2 regions of the Nocardia callitridis genome follow, and region 2 is predicted to be linked to the other one. Evidence: predicted binding sites of a transcription regulator. Region 2 holds the regulator's gene; the other holds the start of a gene.
What was found. The regulator HspR, encoded in region 2, represses chaperone genes until heat shock. The targets are predictions, from matches to a motif close to ANNTGAGTNNNNNNNACTCANNT.

Region 1: lon (endopeptidase La) is a predicted target of HspR. The motif match lies at 2,188-2,210, and genes of this name have one in related genera.

The regions. Positions count from the first base shown of each region.
Region 1 is NZ_BAABJM010000001.1:1,328,492-1,335,619, forward strand. It holds gene lon (endopeptidase La) at 1-2,146, opposite strand, end outside; gene ABEA50_RS05685 (TetR/AcrR family transcriptional regulator) at 2,289-2,954, opposite strand; gene ABEA50_RS05690 (SDR family NAD(P)-dependent oxidoreductase) at 3,059-3,955, shown strand; gene ABEA50_RS05695 (hypothetical protein) at 4,307-5,662, shown strand; gene ABEA50_RS05700 (TIGR03084 family metal-binding protein) at 5,774-6,583, shown strand; gene ABEA50_RS05705 (SRPBCC family protein) at 6,881-7,128, shown strand, end outside.
Region 2 is NZ_BAABJM010000001.1:1,061,386-1,068,513, forward strand. It holds gene ABEA50_RS04545 (NADP-dependent oxidoreductase) at 1-693, shown strand, start outside; gene ABEA50_RS04550 (FAD-binding oxidoreductase) at 975-2,132, shown strand; gene ABEA50_RS04555 (FAD-binding oxidoreductase) at 2,185-2,940, shown strand; gene ABEA50_RS04560 (FAD-binding oxidoreductase) at 2,948-4,117, opposite strand; gene ABEA50_RS04565 (heat shock protein transcriptional repressor HspR) at 4,577-4,981, opposite strand; gene dnaJ (molecular chaperone DnaJ) at 4,981-6,174, opposite strand; gene grpE (nucleotide exchange factor GrpE) at 6,337-7,011, opposite strand; gene dnaK (molecular chaperone DnaK) at 7,008-7,128, opposite strand, start outside.

The DNA.
Region 1 (7,128 bases), 270 kb from region 2:
TGCCCAGCGCCAACGACACCAACGCGGTGATCATGGTGACGCCAGCGGAAGGACCGTCCTTCGGCACCGCACCCGCGGGGAAGTGCACGTGGATATTGCGGTCGAGCACCGACGGTTCGATGCCGATCTCCGCGAGATGCGAACGCACGTAGGTCAATGCGATCTGCGCGGACTCCTTCATCACATCACCCAGCTGGCCGGTCAGGGTCAGCGCACGCTCACCCTCGGCGGAATTCGCCTCGATGTAGAGGACGTCGCCACCGAGACCGGTCACCGCGAGACCGGTCGCCACACCGGGCACCGCGGTGCGTTCGACCGCGTCGGAGGTGAACCTCGGCCGACCCAGGTAGGACTTCAGATCGTCCACATCGATCGTGAGCGAGCCGCCCGCCGCGGTGTCGGACTCGATCAACGGCTCGTATCCCAGCGCAGCGTCGTAACCCAACTCGGTGCCGTATCCCAAGGCCGGGTCGTAACCCAGTTCGCTGAGTTTGCCCGTATCCAGGCCCGACAGCTTGGTCGCCGCCTTACGCAGCGCCTTCGCGATCAACCGTTCCAGCTGCCGCACACCGGCTTCCCTGGTGTAGTCGGCGGCGATCTCCCGCAAGGCCGCGTCGGTGACGGTGACTTCCTCGGCGGTCAACGCGTTGCGCTCCAACTGCCTCGGCACCAGGAAGTCGCGGGCGATGCCCACCTTGTCGTCCTCGGTGTAGCCGTCGACGGTGATCAGTTCCATCCGGTCCAGCAGCGGGCCGGGGATGGTGTCCATGACATTGGCCGTCGCGATGAACAACACGTCGGACAGATCCAGGTCCAGATCGAGGTAGTGATCGCGGAAGGTGTGGTTCTGCGCGGGATCGAGCACCTCGAGCAGCGCCGCCGCAGGATCGCCACGGAAATCCGCGCCGACCTTGTCGATCTCGTCCAGCAACACCACGGGATTCATCGATCCCGCTTCCTTGATCGCGCGCGCGATCCGGCCGGGCAGCGCACCCACATAGGTGCGGCGGTGACCGCGGATCTCGGCCTCGTCCCGCACACCACCCAGGGCGACGCGAACGAACTTGCGGCCCAGCGCGTTTGCCACGGACTCACCGAGCGAGGTTTTGCCGACACCGGGAGGACCGACCAGGACGAGAACCGCGCCGGAACCACGACCGCCGACCACTTCCATTCCGCGTGCGGCCCTGCGCGAGCGCACCGCGAGGTACTCGACCATCCGCTCCTTGACCTCGTCCAGGCCGTGGTGATCGGCGTCGAGCACCGCGCGGGCACCCGAAACATCGGTGTTGTCGGTGGTTTTCACCGCCCACGGCAGTTCGAGCACGGTATCGAGCCAGGTGCGAATCCAGCCGGTCTCCGGGCTCTGATCGCTGGAGCGTTCCAGCTTGTCGACCTCGCGCAGCGCGGAGGTACGGACCGATTCGGGCAGGTCGGCCTGCTCGACCCTGGTCCGGTAGTCGTCGGCGCCGTCGGGTTCGCCTTCACCGAGTTCCTTGCGGATGGCATTGAGTTGCTGGCGCAGCAGGAATTCGCGCTGGCTCTTCTCCATGCCCTCGCGGACGTCTTCGCTGATCTTCTCGCTGACCTCGGCCTCGGCGATGTGCTCCTTGGTCCACTCGATCAGCTTGGTGAGCCGTGGCAGCACGTCCGGGGTCTCGAGCAGTTCGGTCTTCTGCTCGGCCGACAGGTAGGGGGCGTAGCCCGCGGTGTCAGCGATCGCGGACGGGTCGCTGAGCTGGTTGACCGCGTCGATGACCTGCCACGCTTCCCGGCGCTGCAAGACCGAGACGATCAGCCGCTTGTACTCCGCGGCCAATTCCCTGGTGCGCCCGTCGGGTTCACCGAGCTCGACCGGTTCGGCCTCCACCCACAGCGCCGCGCCGGGCCCGGTAACGCCGTGACCGATCTTGGCGCGCCGCTCAGCCTTGAGTACCGCGGCGGCCGCACCACCGCGCATCCGTCCGACCTGCTCGATCGTGGCGACAACGCCGTAGGTCGCGTAGCCCTCGGTCAGTCGGGGAGCCAGCAGCACAGCCTCGGTGTTGGCCGCACGCGCGGCATCGATCGCGGCCTGCGCCGATTCATCCAGCTCGATGGGCACGACCATGCCGGGCAGCACGATCGGATCGGTCAGGAACAGCACAGGAAGATTCTGAGATGTGGTCACCTTTTCGGCCCTCCAAAAGTTGAGCGATGCCCAGTCAACCCCCAACCCCATCCACTTTGTTCCGACCCGGTGACGCTGTTCACCGAGGGCGAACCCGCACCAGGAAACAGGAGGTGTTTCAGCCGCGCGGCAGCACGCCAACGAGCGATGCGGTGAAGGCGACCCGCAGTGCGTCCGGTAGCTCCATGTGGAGCGCGCCGAGGGCGGGCTCGTCCGCGTAGACGGCGACGAGATTGGGCGGCGGCGGGACGTACGCCGCAAGAGCACCCGCCGAGAGCAGACTCATCAGGCAGAACAGCTGTGCGTTTTCGCCGAGCTCCGGCAGGTGACGGCACATGAGATCGGCCATGTCCGCGAGCCTCGCGAGGTAGGCGCGCTTGTATCGCTTGACCACCTCCACCGAGACGTTGCGCTCGAGGACGCCACCCTGCGCGCCGAACAGGTCGCAGAGCACAACCTCTCGCGCCAGCGACCGACTCAGGACTTCGGCCAGCTGACCGGCCCGCACGTCCTGCGCCGCCTTCGCCTCGATTTCCGAGGCCAGCTCGTCCGCGAGTTCGACCAGCCAGCTCCCCATGAAGACGTCCTGCAGTTCGAGTAGCACCGCCTCACGGGACTCGAAGTACCGCAGGACATTCGACTTGGCCAGGCCCACGCGTCGACTGAGTCCGTTGAGGCTCAGCTCGGCCACCGACATCTCGTCGAGCATCGCCGCCGCCGTATCCAGGATCGCTCGGCGACGGACCTCACGCTGCTCCTCGCTGCGTGCTCGATGAAAGCTCACGCCTTCACCCTAACTTAAAGACCACCGGTTCCTTGACAGAAGACCGACGGTCTTTTACGTTGTACCCAATAAGAGACCAGTGGTTCTTAATCAAGGAGTACGTCATGAGCGACAACTGGACCGACACGCGCATCCCCGACCAGAGCGGCCGGGTGGCGATCGTGACCGGCGCCAACACCGGGCTGGGTTTCGAGACCGCCCGAATGCTCGCCGAACGGGGGGCGACGGTGGTCATGGCCGTCCGCAACATCGAAAAGGGCAAGCAGGCGGCCGCCCGCATCACCGGCGACGTCACCGTCCAAGCGCTCGACCTGTCCTCGCGGGACTCGATCCAGTCCGCCGCAACCGATCTGCGCGCCCTACACCCGCGCATCGACCTCCTCATCAACAACGCGGGCGTGATGTACCCCCCGCGCCAGACCACCGCCGACGGCTTCGAGCTGCAGTTCGGCACCAACCATCTCGGCCACTTCGCACTGACCGGCCTACTGCTCGACCGACTGCTGCCCGTCCCAGGTTCCCGCGTCGTGACGGTCAGCAGCGTCGGCCACCGCATCCTGGCCGACATTCACTTCGACGACCTGCAGTGGAAGCACTCCTACCGGCGCGTGGCCGCCTACGGCCAGTCCAAACTCGCCAACCTGATGTTCACCTACGCCCTACAGCGCAGGCTCGCGCCACACGACACCACCATCGCGGTCGCCGCACACCCCGGTGTTTCCGACACCGAACTCGTGCGCAACATGCCCGCCGCGCTCCGAGGGCTCTTCAGCGTGGTCGCGCCACTGCTCACCCAGAAGGCCGAAATGGGCGCGCTGCCAACCCTGCGCGCCGCCACCGATCCGGCTGTCGTCGGCGGGCAGTACTACGGTCCCCGTGGCCTCGGTGAGGTCCGTGGATACCCGAAGCTGGTCACCTCCAGCACGCGCTCCCACGACGAAGCGATCCAGCAGCGCCTGTGGAGCGTCTCCGAGGAACTCACGGGCGTGACGTTCCCCTGAACCCGGCTCGCACGGTGATCAGCGGCCGGGCGCCAGAGCCGCGGACCCTTCTCGGCCGCACCCGGATTCGCCCGGTATGCCTCGCGTCGCAGGCAGCCGCCTGACCCCTCGGACAGACGAACAGGCCACTCACGACGACCGGCACAGTCGACCCCTCGAAACGGCCACTGCGGAATTCGTGGCCGCTGCGACACCATCATCGAACAAAATCACAGGTCGGGCAGTTCCGACGCCGCGGTGTAGTACACGTCCGCCCGCCGCGTTGACAGTGGCGGGCGGGCTAGGAGAATGTGGGGGTCTGGATCGCTCATACCGGTGGTTGTGCCGGGTGCCGCCGAGGGAGAACCACCGATGACGTCACTCGCCGCTGGCGTGTTCATCGACTGGGAAGACCTGACCGGGCAATCCAAATTCGTCGTCGACCTGATCACGTTCCCGATCTTCAGCGCGATCGCGGGCTGGGTGACCAACTGGACCGGCGTGCTGATGCTGTTCTGGCCGCTGCGGTTTCGTGGCTTCCGAATCCCGGGGCTCGATGTGCTGTACCCGTATTTTCCCCGGCGCGTGCAGGTGTTGCCGACATTCTCCGGTGACGGTCAGCGGCTGGGATTCCAAGGTTTCATCCCCGCGCGTGCGGAGAAGATGGCCAGCATCTGCGTGGACAAGGCGCTGATGCGCATCGGCAGTCCGAAGGACTTCATTCACGAGCTCGACCTGGACGGCATCGCCGACTACGTCGCGGTCCTCGCTCGGGGACAGGTGCGCGAGATCGTCGACGAACTGATGGAACGCGACAACCCCGATCTGTGGCGCTCGGTACCGCGTGCCGCCAAGCAGCTGATCTACCAGCGGGTGGATCGCGAACTGCCCGCGCTGTCGCGCCGGGCGTTCGAGTCGCTCGGCGACAATGTCGACCAGCTCATCGACATCAAGAGCTTCGTGATCAGGTACCTGCGGCAGAACCCGTCCATCCTCAAGGACCTGACCACCACCATCGCCGCGCCTGAGCTGCGGTTCATGGTGCGTGTCGGCCTGCTCGGCGCGCCGTTCGGCCTGCTACTGGCCCTGTATCTGCATGTGCACCACGATATTCCGGTGATCGGTTGGCTGCCCGGCTGGGTGATCGTGCTGCTCGCGGGCGCGCTGATCGGCGTGCTGGTGAACGTGATCGCGGTGAAGATGGTGTTCGAGCCCGGCGATCCGCAACCGCGCTACAAGTACCTGTGGAAGCAAGCGCTGCTGGCCAAGCGGCAACCGCAGGCGGCGGCCGATCTCGCACACATCCTGGCCTACCAGGTGCTGACACTGCCCAATCTCTCGCACGAGCTGCTGGACGGGCCCAACGGCGACAAGACCAGGCAGCTGCTGGAAAACCTGATCTCCGCGGAGATCCACCGTCAGCTCGGGCGAACCACCTCGCTGGTGCGTGCGGCGTTGGGGCGTCGCCAGTTCGAGAATCTCACGGTGGGTGCGGCCGGTGCCGCGGTGGGGCTCGCGCCGTCGTTGGTGGAGGACGAGGAGTTCACCTCCGAGCAGGCGAAAACGATCGATGAGTTCGCGGCGCGCAAGCTGAGATTCCTGACGCCGGGGGAGTTCATGGAGATGTTCTACGCCTCCGTCGAGCAGGACGCGTGGCTGTTGTACCTGCACGGTGCGGCGCTCGGTTTGTTCGTCGGGGGCGTTCATCTCGTCATCTTCGGCTGGTAGCGGCTCGAACCGACCAAAATACAAGCACACGCGCTTGCATTTTGCCGGACTCGCTGCGATGCTGAGCGACGACCAGCAGCGCAACACCTGCCGCGACGTGCAAGGGATCCGATGGCCGACCTCGAAGCGTTACTCGCCGAACTCGCCGACGAATGCGCCGATCTGGAACGACTCGTCGCGCGACTGGACGCCGAGGGAATGGCGACCCCCACACCAGCGCCGGGCTGGAGCATCGCGCACCAGATCGGCCATCTGGCATGGACCGACGAAGTCGCCACCATCGCCGCCACCGACGCCGACCGCTTCACCTCGATCGTCGGCGACGCCTTCGGCAAGGCGCTGACCTTCGTCGACGAGGCCGCCGAAGCGGCTGCCACCGCCGCACCCGAGGAACTGCTCACCCGATGGCACAACGGCCGCACGGCACTGGCGGGCGCCTTACGCGCCGTACCACCGGGCGCCAAAGTCCCCTGGTTCGGTCCGCCGATGAGCGCCGCGTCGATGGCCACCGCACGGCTGATGGAGACCTGGGCGCACGGACAGGATGTGGCCGACGCGCTCGACGTGCACCGCACACCGACCTCGCGGCTGCGCACCGTCGCCCACATCGGTGTGCGCACCAGGAATTTCGCGTACCTGGTGCGTGAAAAGCCCACGCCGAACGAAGAATTCCGGGTGGAACTCACCGCCCCCGATGGCTCGTTGTGGACCTGGGGCCCCGAAGACGCCGTCCAGCGAATCACCGCACCCGCACTGGACTTCTGCCTCCTGGTGACCCAGCGCCGCCACCCCGACGACCTCGCCGTGCGCGCGAACGGCACCGACGCGGCCGAATGGCTCACCATCGCACAGGCTTTCGCGGGTACTTCGGGCGAAGGACGCACTCCGGGACAGTTCGACCGAGCTCAATACAAGCCGTGAGCCGACGAACGCGATCCGCGACCTACGCCGGCGCCGCCGCGTAACGGAAACTCCGCGCGCTACGACGTCATGGGGGTGCGCGGTGTTCGGCGCGCAGCCGCCGAGCCTCGGCGACGCTGCTCGGCGCGCACCACGTCGACCAGACCTTATTCGCGAATTCCCGTGCGAGGGAACGGCTCCAGAACAACCGACCGGTCGGTGATCGTATCGACCGCTGACAGATCAAGCGAGGCACTCGGCCCAATAAAAAGGAAGTTTGTAGTACTTTTAGTCCAGCCGTCGAATCGGGAGAGTCGAATGGGTCGGATCACGTACGCGAACGATGTCGCAGCACCGCCCGAGATAGCCTTCGAATACACGGAAAGCCCTGCTTCAGTATCGGATTGGCTACTCGGCGTCACCGCGTTCGACGCCGAAGGGCCGCTCGAACACGGCGCGGGCGCACGCTTCATCGCCACGTTCGGACTCCTTCCCCTGCGCCCGAAAGTGACGTGCGAAATCACCAGCTATCGACGCGGGGTCGTGCTCGGGTACACCCTCCGAGG
Region 2 (7,128 bases):
GGCGACCGCGTGGTCGGCAAATTCCTCACACCCCCCGCGGGACACGGCAGCTTCGCCGAATACTCGGTACTGCCCGAGGACGCCACCCTGGTCCGCATCCCCGACGCCATCCCCTCGATCGCCGCCGCCGCGCTCCCGACCGCGGGCGGCACCGCGCAGGACCTGGTGGACGCGGCCAAGATCGAACCGGACCACACCGTGCTGATCGTCGGCGCCACCGGTGGCGTCGGCTCGTTCCTGGTGCAACTGGCCAATACCGCTGGCGCGCACGTGATCGCCACCGCGCGCGGCGAGGCCGCCGACCGGATGACCCGCCTCGGTGCCGCCGAGACCGTCGACTACAGCGCGGGCCCCCTGCGCGCGCAACTCGCCGCCGCCTACCCCGACGGGATCGACATCCTGTTCGACCTGGTCAGCTCACCCGAAGCCCTCGCTGACCTGACCGGCCTCGTGCACGACGGCGGCATCGTCTACTCGACCGTCGGCGCGGTCGACGAAGACCGCCTGCGGGCCAGGGATATGCGTGGCGGCAATCTTCAGTCCTCGGGCCGAGCACCGGAATTGGCTCGACTACTCGGTCGTGTCGCCGACGGCGACGTGGTGGTCCCGATCGACGCGACGATCCCACTCACCGAGGGACTGTCGGTCATCGGCGCGACCGGGGCGCGCGGCAAGACCGTGCTGACCATCTGACCCGGCCACCACCGAACACACACCGAACCCACCCCGATCGCACCCCTCGCGCCCTCGCGTGCTCGCCGCTGGCGGCGACCCGGGCACCCCGGTTGACGCCGCGCGGGCAGGGCCACTACATGTGCCGATGGGGCACCCATTACCGTGTGCCCGGGTGCCGCCCGCAGCCTTCGGCGCACTTACCCACACGACCACGGCGTTTTCAGGGATACTTGGCTGCGGAGGACCTCCGGTTACGGGTAGTCCCCGTGCAGAACATGAGGGAAAGGAAGCTCCACGTCGTGGATGCGCGTTCAGCTGCGCTGGTCCGCGCCAACTTCCGTTCGGTGATGGAATCACCGGGCGGAGCAGAGCGGTTGATCAGTTCGTTCTACGGTCACCTGTTCGCGGAAAGCCCCCGGCTGCGTGAGCTGTTCCCGCCTGCGATGGAGATGCAGGCGAAACGGGTCACCGCGGCCATCCAATGGGTCCTCGACAATCTCGAGGACTGGGAGCGGGCACAGAATTTTCTCGAACAATTGGCGCGCGACCACCGTAAATACGGCGTCGAGGCCGATGACTACGACACCGCGGGCCGGGCGCTCGTCGCCGCCTTCCGCGCCTATAACGACAATGCGTGGCACCGCGAACTCGAAGAGGGTTGGCGCGACATCGCCCTCCTGATCGCCGCGTCGATGGCCATCGGAGCCAACTCCGACAAGTCCCAGCCCTACTGGGAGTCGACCGTCGTCGGGCACCGCAGGGTGCTCGAAGACCTCGCCATCGTGCGCCTGCAATCCGACACCCCGATCCCCTATCAGGCCGGGCAGTACGTACCACTCACCATCCCGCAGCGGCCGAAGATGTGGCGCTACTTCTCGCCGGCCATCCCCTCCAATCCCTACGGGGAGATCGAATTCCACGTCCGCAAGATTCGCGGCGGCTGGGTGAGTCCCGCCATCGTGAACGAGACCAAGGTGGGCGACCGGTGGCAGATCGCGGCGCCGCTGGGCGGGTTACAGGTCGACAGGGACAGCGGCTACGACGTGTTGATGATCGGCGCCGGCACCGGCATCGCCCCGCTGCGCGCCCAACTGATCGAGATGAGCCGACGCGGCATCAACCCGAGGGTGCACTTCTTCATCGGCGGCCACTACCCCTGCGACCTGTACGACGTGGAGAACATGTGGCAGCTCTCGCAGAGCAATCCGTGGCTCACGATCGTGCCGGTCTGCGAGCAGAAGACCAACCCATGGTGGTACCCCCATCCGCCCTCGGACGCACCGTACGGCATGCACCGCACGCTGATCGGTAATCTCGGCGCGGTGGTCGCGAGCTTCGGCGCCTGGGCGGATCGACAGATCCACATCGCGGGCTCCGCGCGGATGATCGCCGATACCCGCCGCGCGCTCACCGCGGTCGGCACGCCGGAAGCCAACATCAGCTCCGATCCGGTGTGAGCCAACCGCACGTCGAGCGCACCGAACCTAGCTTTTGTCCGAGGAGACCATGATGGGCCAACCCCACCAGCAGGAATGGACCGCGACGGTCGTCGGCCATCACCGTCTGCGCAACGACCTCGCGGTGATCCGGCTCATCGGGGAATTCGTGCCGTTCGCGGCAGGACAGTCTGTGCAGGTGCGGGTACCGCAGCAGCCAGGCGTGCGCCGCAGGCTCTCGCCAGCCTTGCCGCCGTCACTGGACGGAAAGATGGAGTTCCACGTGCGCGCGGTGCCGGGCGGGTGGTGCAGCAGCGCCATCGTCGCCGACACCAAACCGGGCGACGAATGGCAGATCAGCGCTCCGTACGGCAGTTTCGCCGTCGACCCCGACGGCGAGGAGATCATCATGATCGCCGGCGGCACCGGCCTGGCGCCGCTGCGCGCGCAAATCCTCGATCTCGCACGCCATTCCGATCCGCCACGCACCTACCTGTTCATCGGTGGCCGCTCACCGCGCGACCTCTACGCCTCGGACATGCTGTATCTCCTGGCCGACGAACTGCCGTGGCTCACCGTGATTCCGGTGGTCGATGATCCGGATGATCCTGGCTTGGTCGACGAGTGGTACGAGCACAGTCGCGTCGAGGTCGGCTTTCCGCTCGACGACATGCTGGTCGGCACCCTCGCCGAAGTCGTCGGCTCGCACGGTGCGTTCGAGCATCAGCAGGTACTGGTCTGCGGCTCACCGAACATGGTGCGCGCCACCGTCACCCGCCTGCTCGATACCGGGACACCACCGGAGCGGATCCAATTCGAGGGAATTTGAGCCCGGCTCAGAACAGCGGGTCGTGACGGATGTTCTTGGCCTGCGTCCCCGAGGCCATCAGCCGGAACTTGGTGGTTTGCACCATCGACGGTGAGCCGACGATCTGCACGTCGTGGTCGGCCCAGGTGCCGGTCTTGGCGACGACCTTCGCGATCGCGCCGGTCCTGCGCGGCGCGATGCCCGGCCAGATGTTCTCCTGCGGCTTGGATTCGGTGTACCACCACGGGTTTTCGTCCTGCTCGGTGACGGGCGTCACCGACAACCACGGATTGGCCACGGCCAGCTCGCTCAGCGCGTCCATGTCGTAGAGGTCGCAGGGGTGCTTCCCCCCGACGAAAAGGTGCACGTGGGGGTTGGCCCGGCGCTGGGCCATGGTCATGAGTTGGGCACGCAGCGGCGCGATCCCGGTGCCACAGCCGATCATCAGCAGCTTGCGTTTGGGATTGCGTGGCACGCCGAGGCCGCCGAGCGGCGCACCGAGCTGCCATTGGTCACCCACCGCGGTGTGGTCGATGATCGCGGGGCTGACCCACCCGCCCGACACCGCGCGAACATGGAATTCGATCTCACCCTCGGCATTCGCGGGGATCGCTGGCGAGAGGTAGCGCCACATCCTCGGCCGAGCGGGAACCTGCACGCTGACATACTGACCCGCGGCGTACCGCATGGGCTGATCCAGCCGCAGTCGCACCACCCGCAGATTACGCAGCACAGCACGGGATTCGAGCACGGTGCCACCCCACACGGGCGGGGTCGTCTCCTTCTCGGCGGCACCGACCATGGTGTCGCTGATCATCTTCAGACCCTCGTCCCACGCGCGGTCGACCTCGTCGGTCCAGATCTCGGTGTCGGCGCTCAGGCGCATCGCGGTCTTGATCGAGGAGCACATCGCGACGTAATGCTCCGGCAGGACACCGTATTTGCGGTGGTCACGGCCGAGTTGGGCGAGAAATGGCAGCAATTCGCCCGGCTGCTCCAACCGGTCGAGGGTGAAACCGATCGCTTTGACGAAACGGTCGCGTTGGGCGTCCATCGCGGCGGGAAAGAAGTCGCGAAGCGCAGGGTATTCGGTGAACAGGATCGAGTAGCACGATCGCGCCAGTCGCTGCACACCGTCTTCCTGCGCGGCAACCGCTTTGAACGTTGTTCTGATCACAGCGACGGTCCGCGAATCCATTTGTGTCACAACCCCATTTCGCACCTAGAACACAAATTAACCGCCGAGGCAGGCGCTTCGGGACACTCGACAGCAGACGATGGCAAGAGTGTAAGCGAGGATTGCCAGCTACGGCAGAGACCGGATAAATTCCATGGGTGTAATTCGGTGAAATCCGAGGACACACAACGCGAATCGCGGCCAAAACATACCGTAAGGCGGCTGAAAGCCGCGTAATTCGGGCAGCAGCTCATGAACACACAAGGCGCGCTTCACATTTTCCGCACCGCACAAGACCTCGCCAGCGATCTTGCGGCAATCGAGAAAACACGCAGAATTTCTTACCATGGCAAATGATCAGCATCACAACACAATTGCCGAACGACGACAAAAAAATCGGGCCCCGGAATCTCCTGGGGAGAATCCGAGGCCCGTCGAGCCCACTACCACCGCGCTCGAATCAGCGTGGCGAACACCGCATCACGACGACCGCCGATTACGCGGCTTCCACACCACCAGCGCGGTACTGCGCTGCGGCGACAGATCGGGCCGATAACCCGCCCGCGTCCGCTCCAGCTCCGCCGACAACTCGGCGACATGCTGTTGCAGCTCCGACACCTGATTGGTGAGCTCGATGATGCGCTTGATCCCGGCGAGATTGACGCCCTCGTCCTGGGACAACCGCTGCACCTCGCGCAGCAGCTCGACGTCCCTCGACGAATACCGTCGTCCACCACCCGAAGTACGTTGCGGGGTCACCAGACCGAGGCGGTCATACGTGCGCAAGGTCTGCGCGTGCATGCCCGCCAGCTGGGCCGCGACCGAGATCATGAAGAACTCGGCGCGCGCGGCACCACCGGACGATTGCTTCGGATCACCGGACATTACGCACCCGCCCATCCAGCACGCGGATCGAAGCCACTGGCCTTCTCCGCCTCCGCGTAACGACGCAGCGCTTCGACCGCCTCGTCATCGAGCTTCGGCGCCACCGCGACCTTCACGGTGACCAGCAGGTCGCCCGCGCCGCCAGCACGCTTGGGCACACCACGGCCGCGAACACGCAGGATGCGACCGTCCACGGTGCCCGCGGGGACCTTCACCCCCACACGACCCGTCAGGGTCGGCACGGAAACCGTTGTGCCAAGCACCAATTCACTGTAACTGACCGGAAGCACAAGGGTCAGGTCGTCGCCATTGCGCCCGAAGACCTTGTCTTGACTGACGTGCACAGAGACGAACAGATCACCCGAAGGCGCCCCGCGCAACCCGGCTTCGCCCTGACCGGCCAACCGAATCCGCTGACCGTCACTGACTCCCGGCGGAATCCGCACCGTGATGGTGCGCGTGCGGTTCTGCACCCCGCTGCCATGGCAGGTGGCACACGGATCGTCGATGATCGAACCCGTGCCACGGCACTCGTCGCACGGCTCGCTGAAGCCGAACGCGCCCTGGTTCCGGGTGATCACACCGTTGCCGTTGCAGACATGACAGACCCGAGGGCTCGTCCCGGGCTTGGCGCCACTGCCGTGACAGGTGGTACACGGCGAAGGGCTCGTCATCCGCAGCGGAACCGTCACGCCCTGGGTTGCCTCGCGGAAACCCAGGGTGGTCTCGGTCTCCACATCCGCCCCACGCCGAGGTCGGCTACCCTCGGCACGCGTACCGCCGCCTCGTGCGTTGAACAACCCACCGAGCAGGTCACCGAGGCCACCGTCGCCGGCGGTCGCGCCGCCACCGAAGATGTCACCGAAATTCTGCGCGTTGCCGAAATTCTGCGAGAAGCCACCAGCCCCACCGGGACTGAAACCGCCCGCGCCACGCCCCGCGTAACCGCCGCCACCCGAGAACAGCGCTCGGGTCTCGTCGTACTCCTTGCGCTTGGCCGGGTCCGACAGCACGGCATGCGCCTCGCTGACGGTCTTGAACCGCTCCTCGGCCTTGCTGTCACCGGGGTTGGCGTCGGGATGCAGGTCACGCGCCAGCTTGCGGTAGGCCTTCTTGATCTCCTCCTGCGAGGCGCTGGAGGAAACACCCAGATCCTTGTAGAAGTCCTTCTCGATCCACTCCCGTTGGCTCACCGGGCATCTCCTCCTTCCGCACTCTCAGGATCCCGGCACGAGCACGGGGAGGCAAGAAATGCCCGCCCCAACGCTCGCGCCGTGTTGGTTTGGCGACACTCGCGGGGGCCTACGTGGTCACGCTTCGCTACCGCCTCCGGCCCCAACGCTCGCGCCGCGCGACTATCGGTTGTTCGTACCGGCATCAACATCCGATGCCTCTTCCACCGTCCGATCCGTTTGCGCCGAATCGGAGGGACCATCGGTGACCCCGACCAGCGCGTGCCGAAGCACGCGCTCGCCGAGCCGATAGCCCTTGCGCATGACCAGGCCGATCACCGGATCGTTTCCGGAGCCCTCGTGCTGCACGGCCTCGTGCAGGGTCGGATCGAAAGGCTCGCCCTCCGAACCGAATTCCTCCAAGCCCTGCTTGTGCAGCGCGTCGGCGAGCTTGTCGGCCACCGACTTCAACGGCCCCGTCTCCAGGTCGCCGTGCGCGCGGGCCCGGTCGAGATCGTCGAGCACGCCGAGCAGATCACCGACCACCGCCGCCTTGGCGCCGTCGGTCGCGGCCTTGCGGTCACGCTCGGTACGACGCCGGTAGTTGGCGTATTCGGCGGTCAGCCGCTGTAGGTCGGCGGTGCGCTCGGCGAGTTCGCCGGTCGCCTCGGCCGCGCCGGGGATATCGGCGAGACCGGACTCGGCGCCGTTACCGGCCGCCGAATCCGCGAACCCGTCCTGTCCCGCACGCACGCTGTCGTCCGACGCCTCGTCCGCACGCGGAGCGCGGTCCTCGGGGTCGATCTTGCGCTTGTCCACGAAGGAGATCGGCTCCTGCTCCGAGTTACCCTGTGTCACTTCTTCTCCGTGTCGACCGGCTCGTCCACGACCTCGGCGTCGACGACCTGGTCGTCGTCGGAGTTGGAGTCGTTGGGGGCCGAACCGTTGCTCGACGCCCCTTCTTCCTCGGCCGAG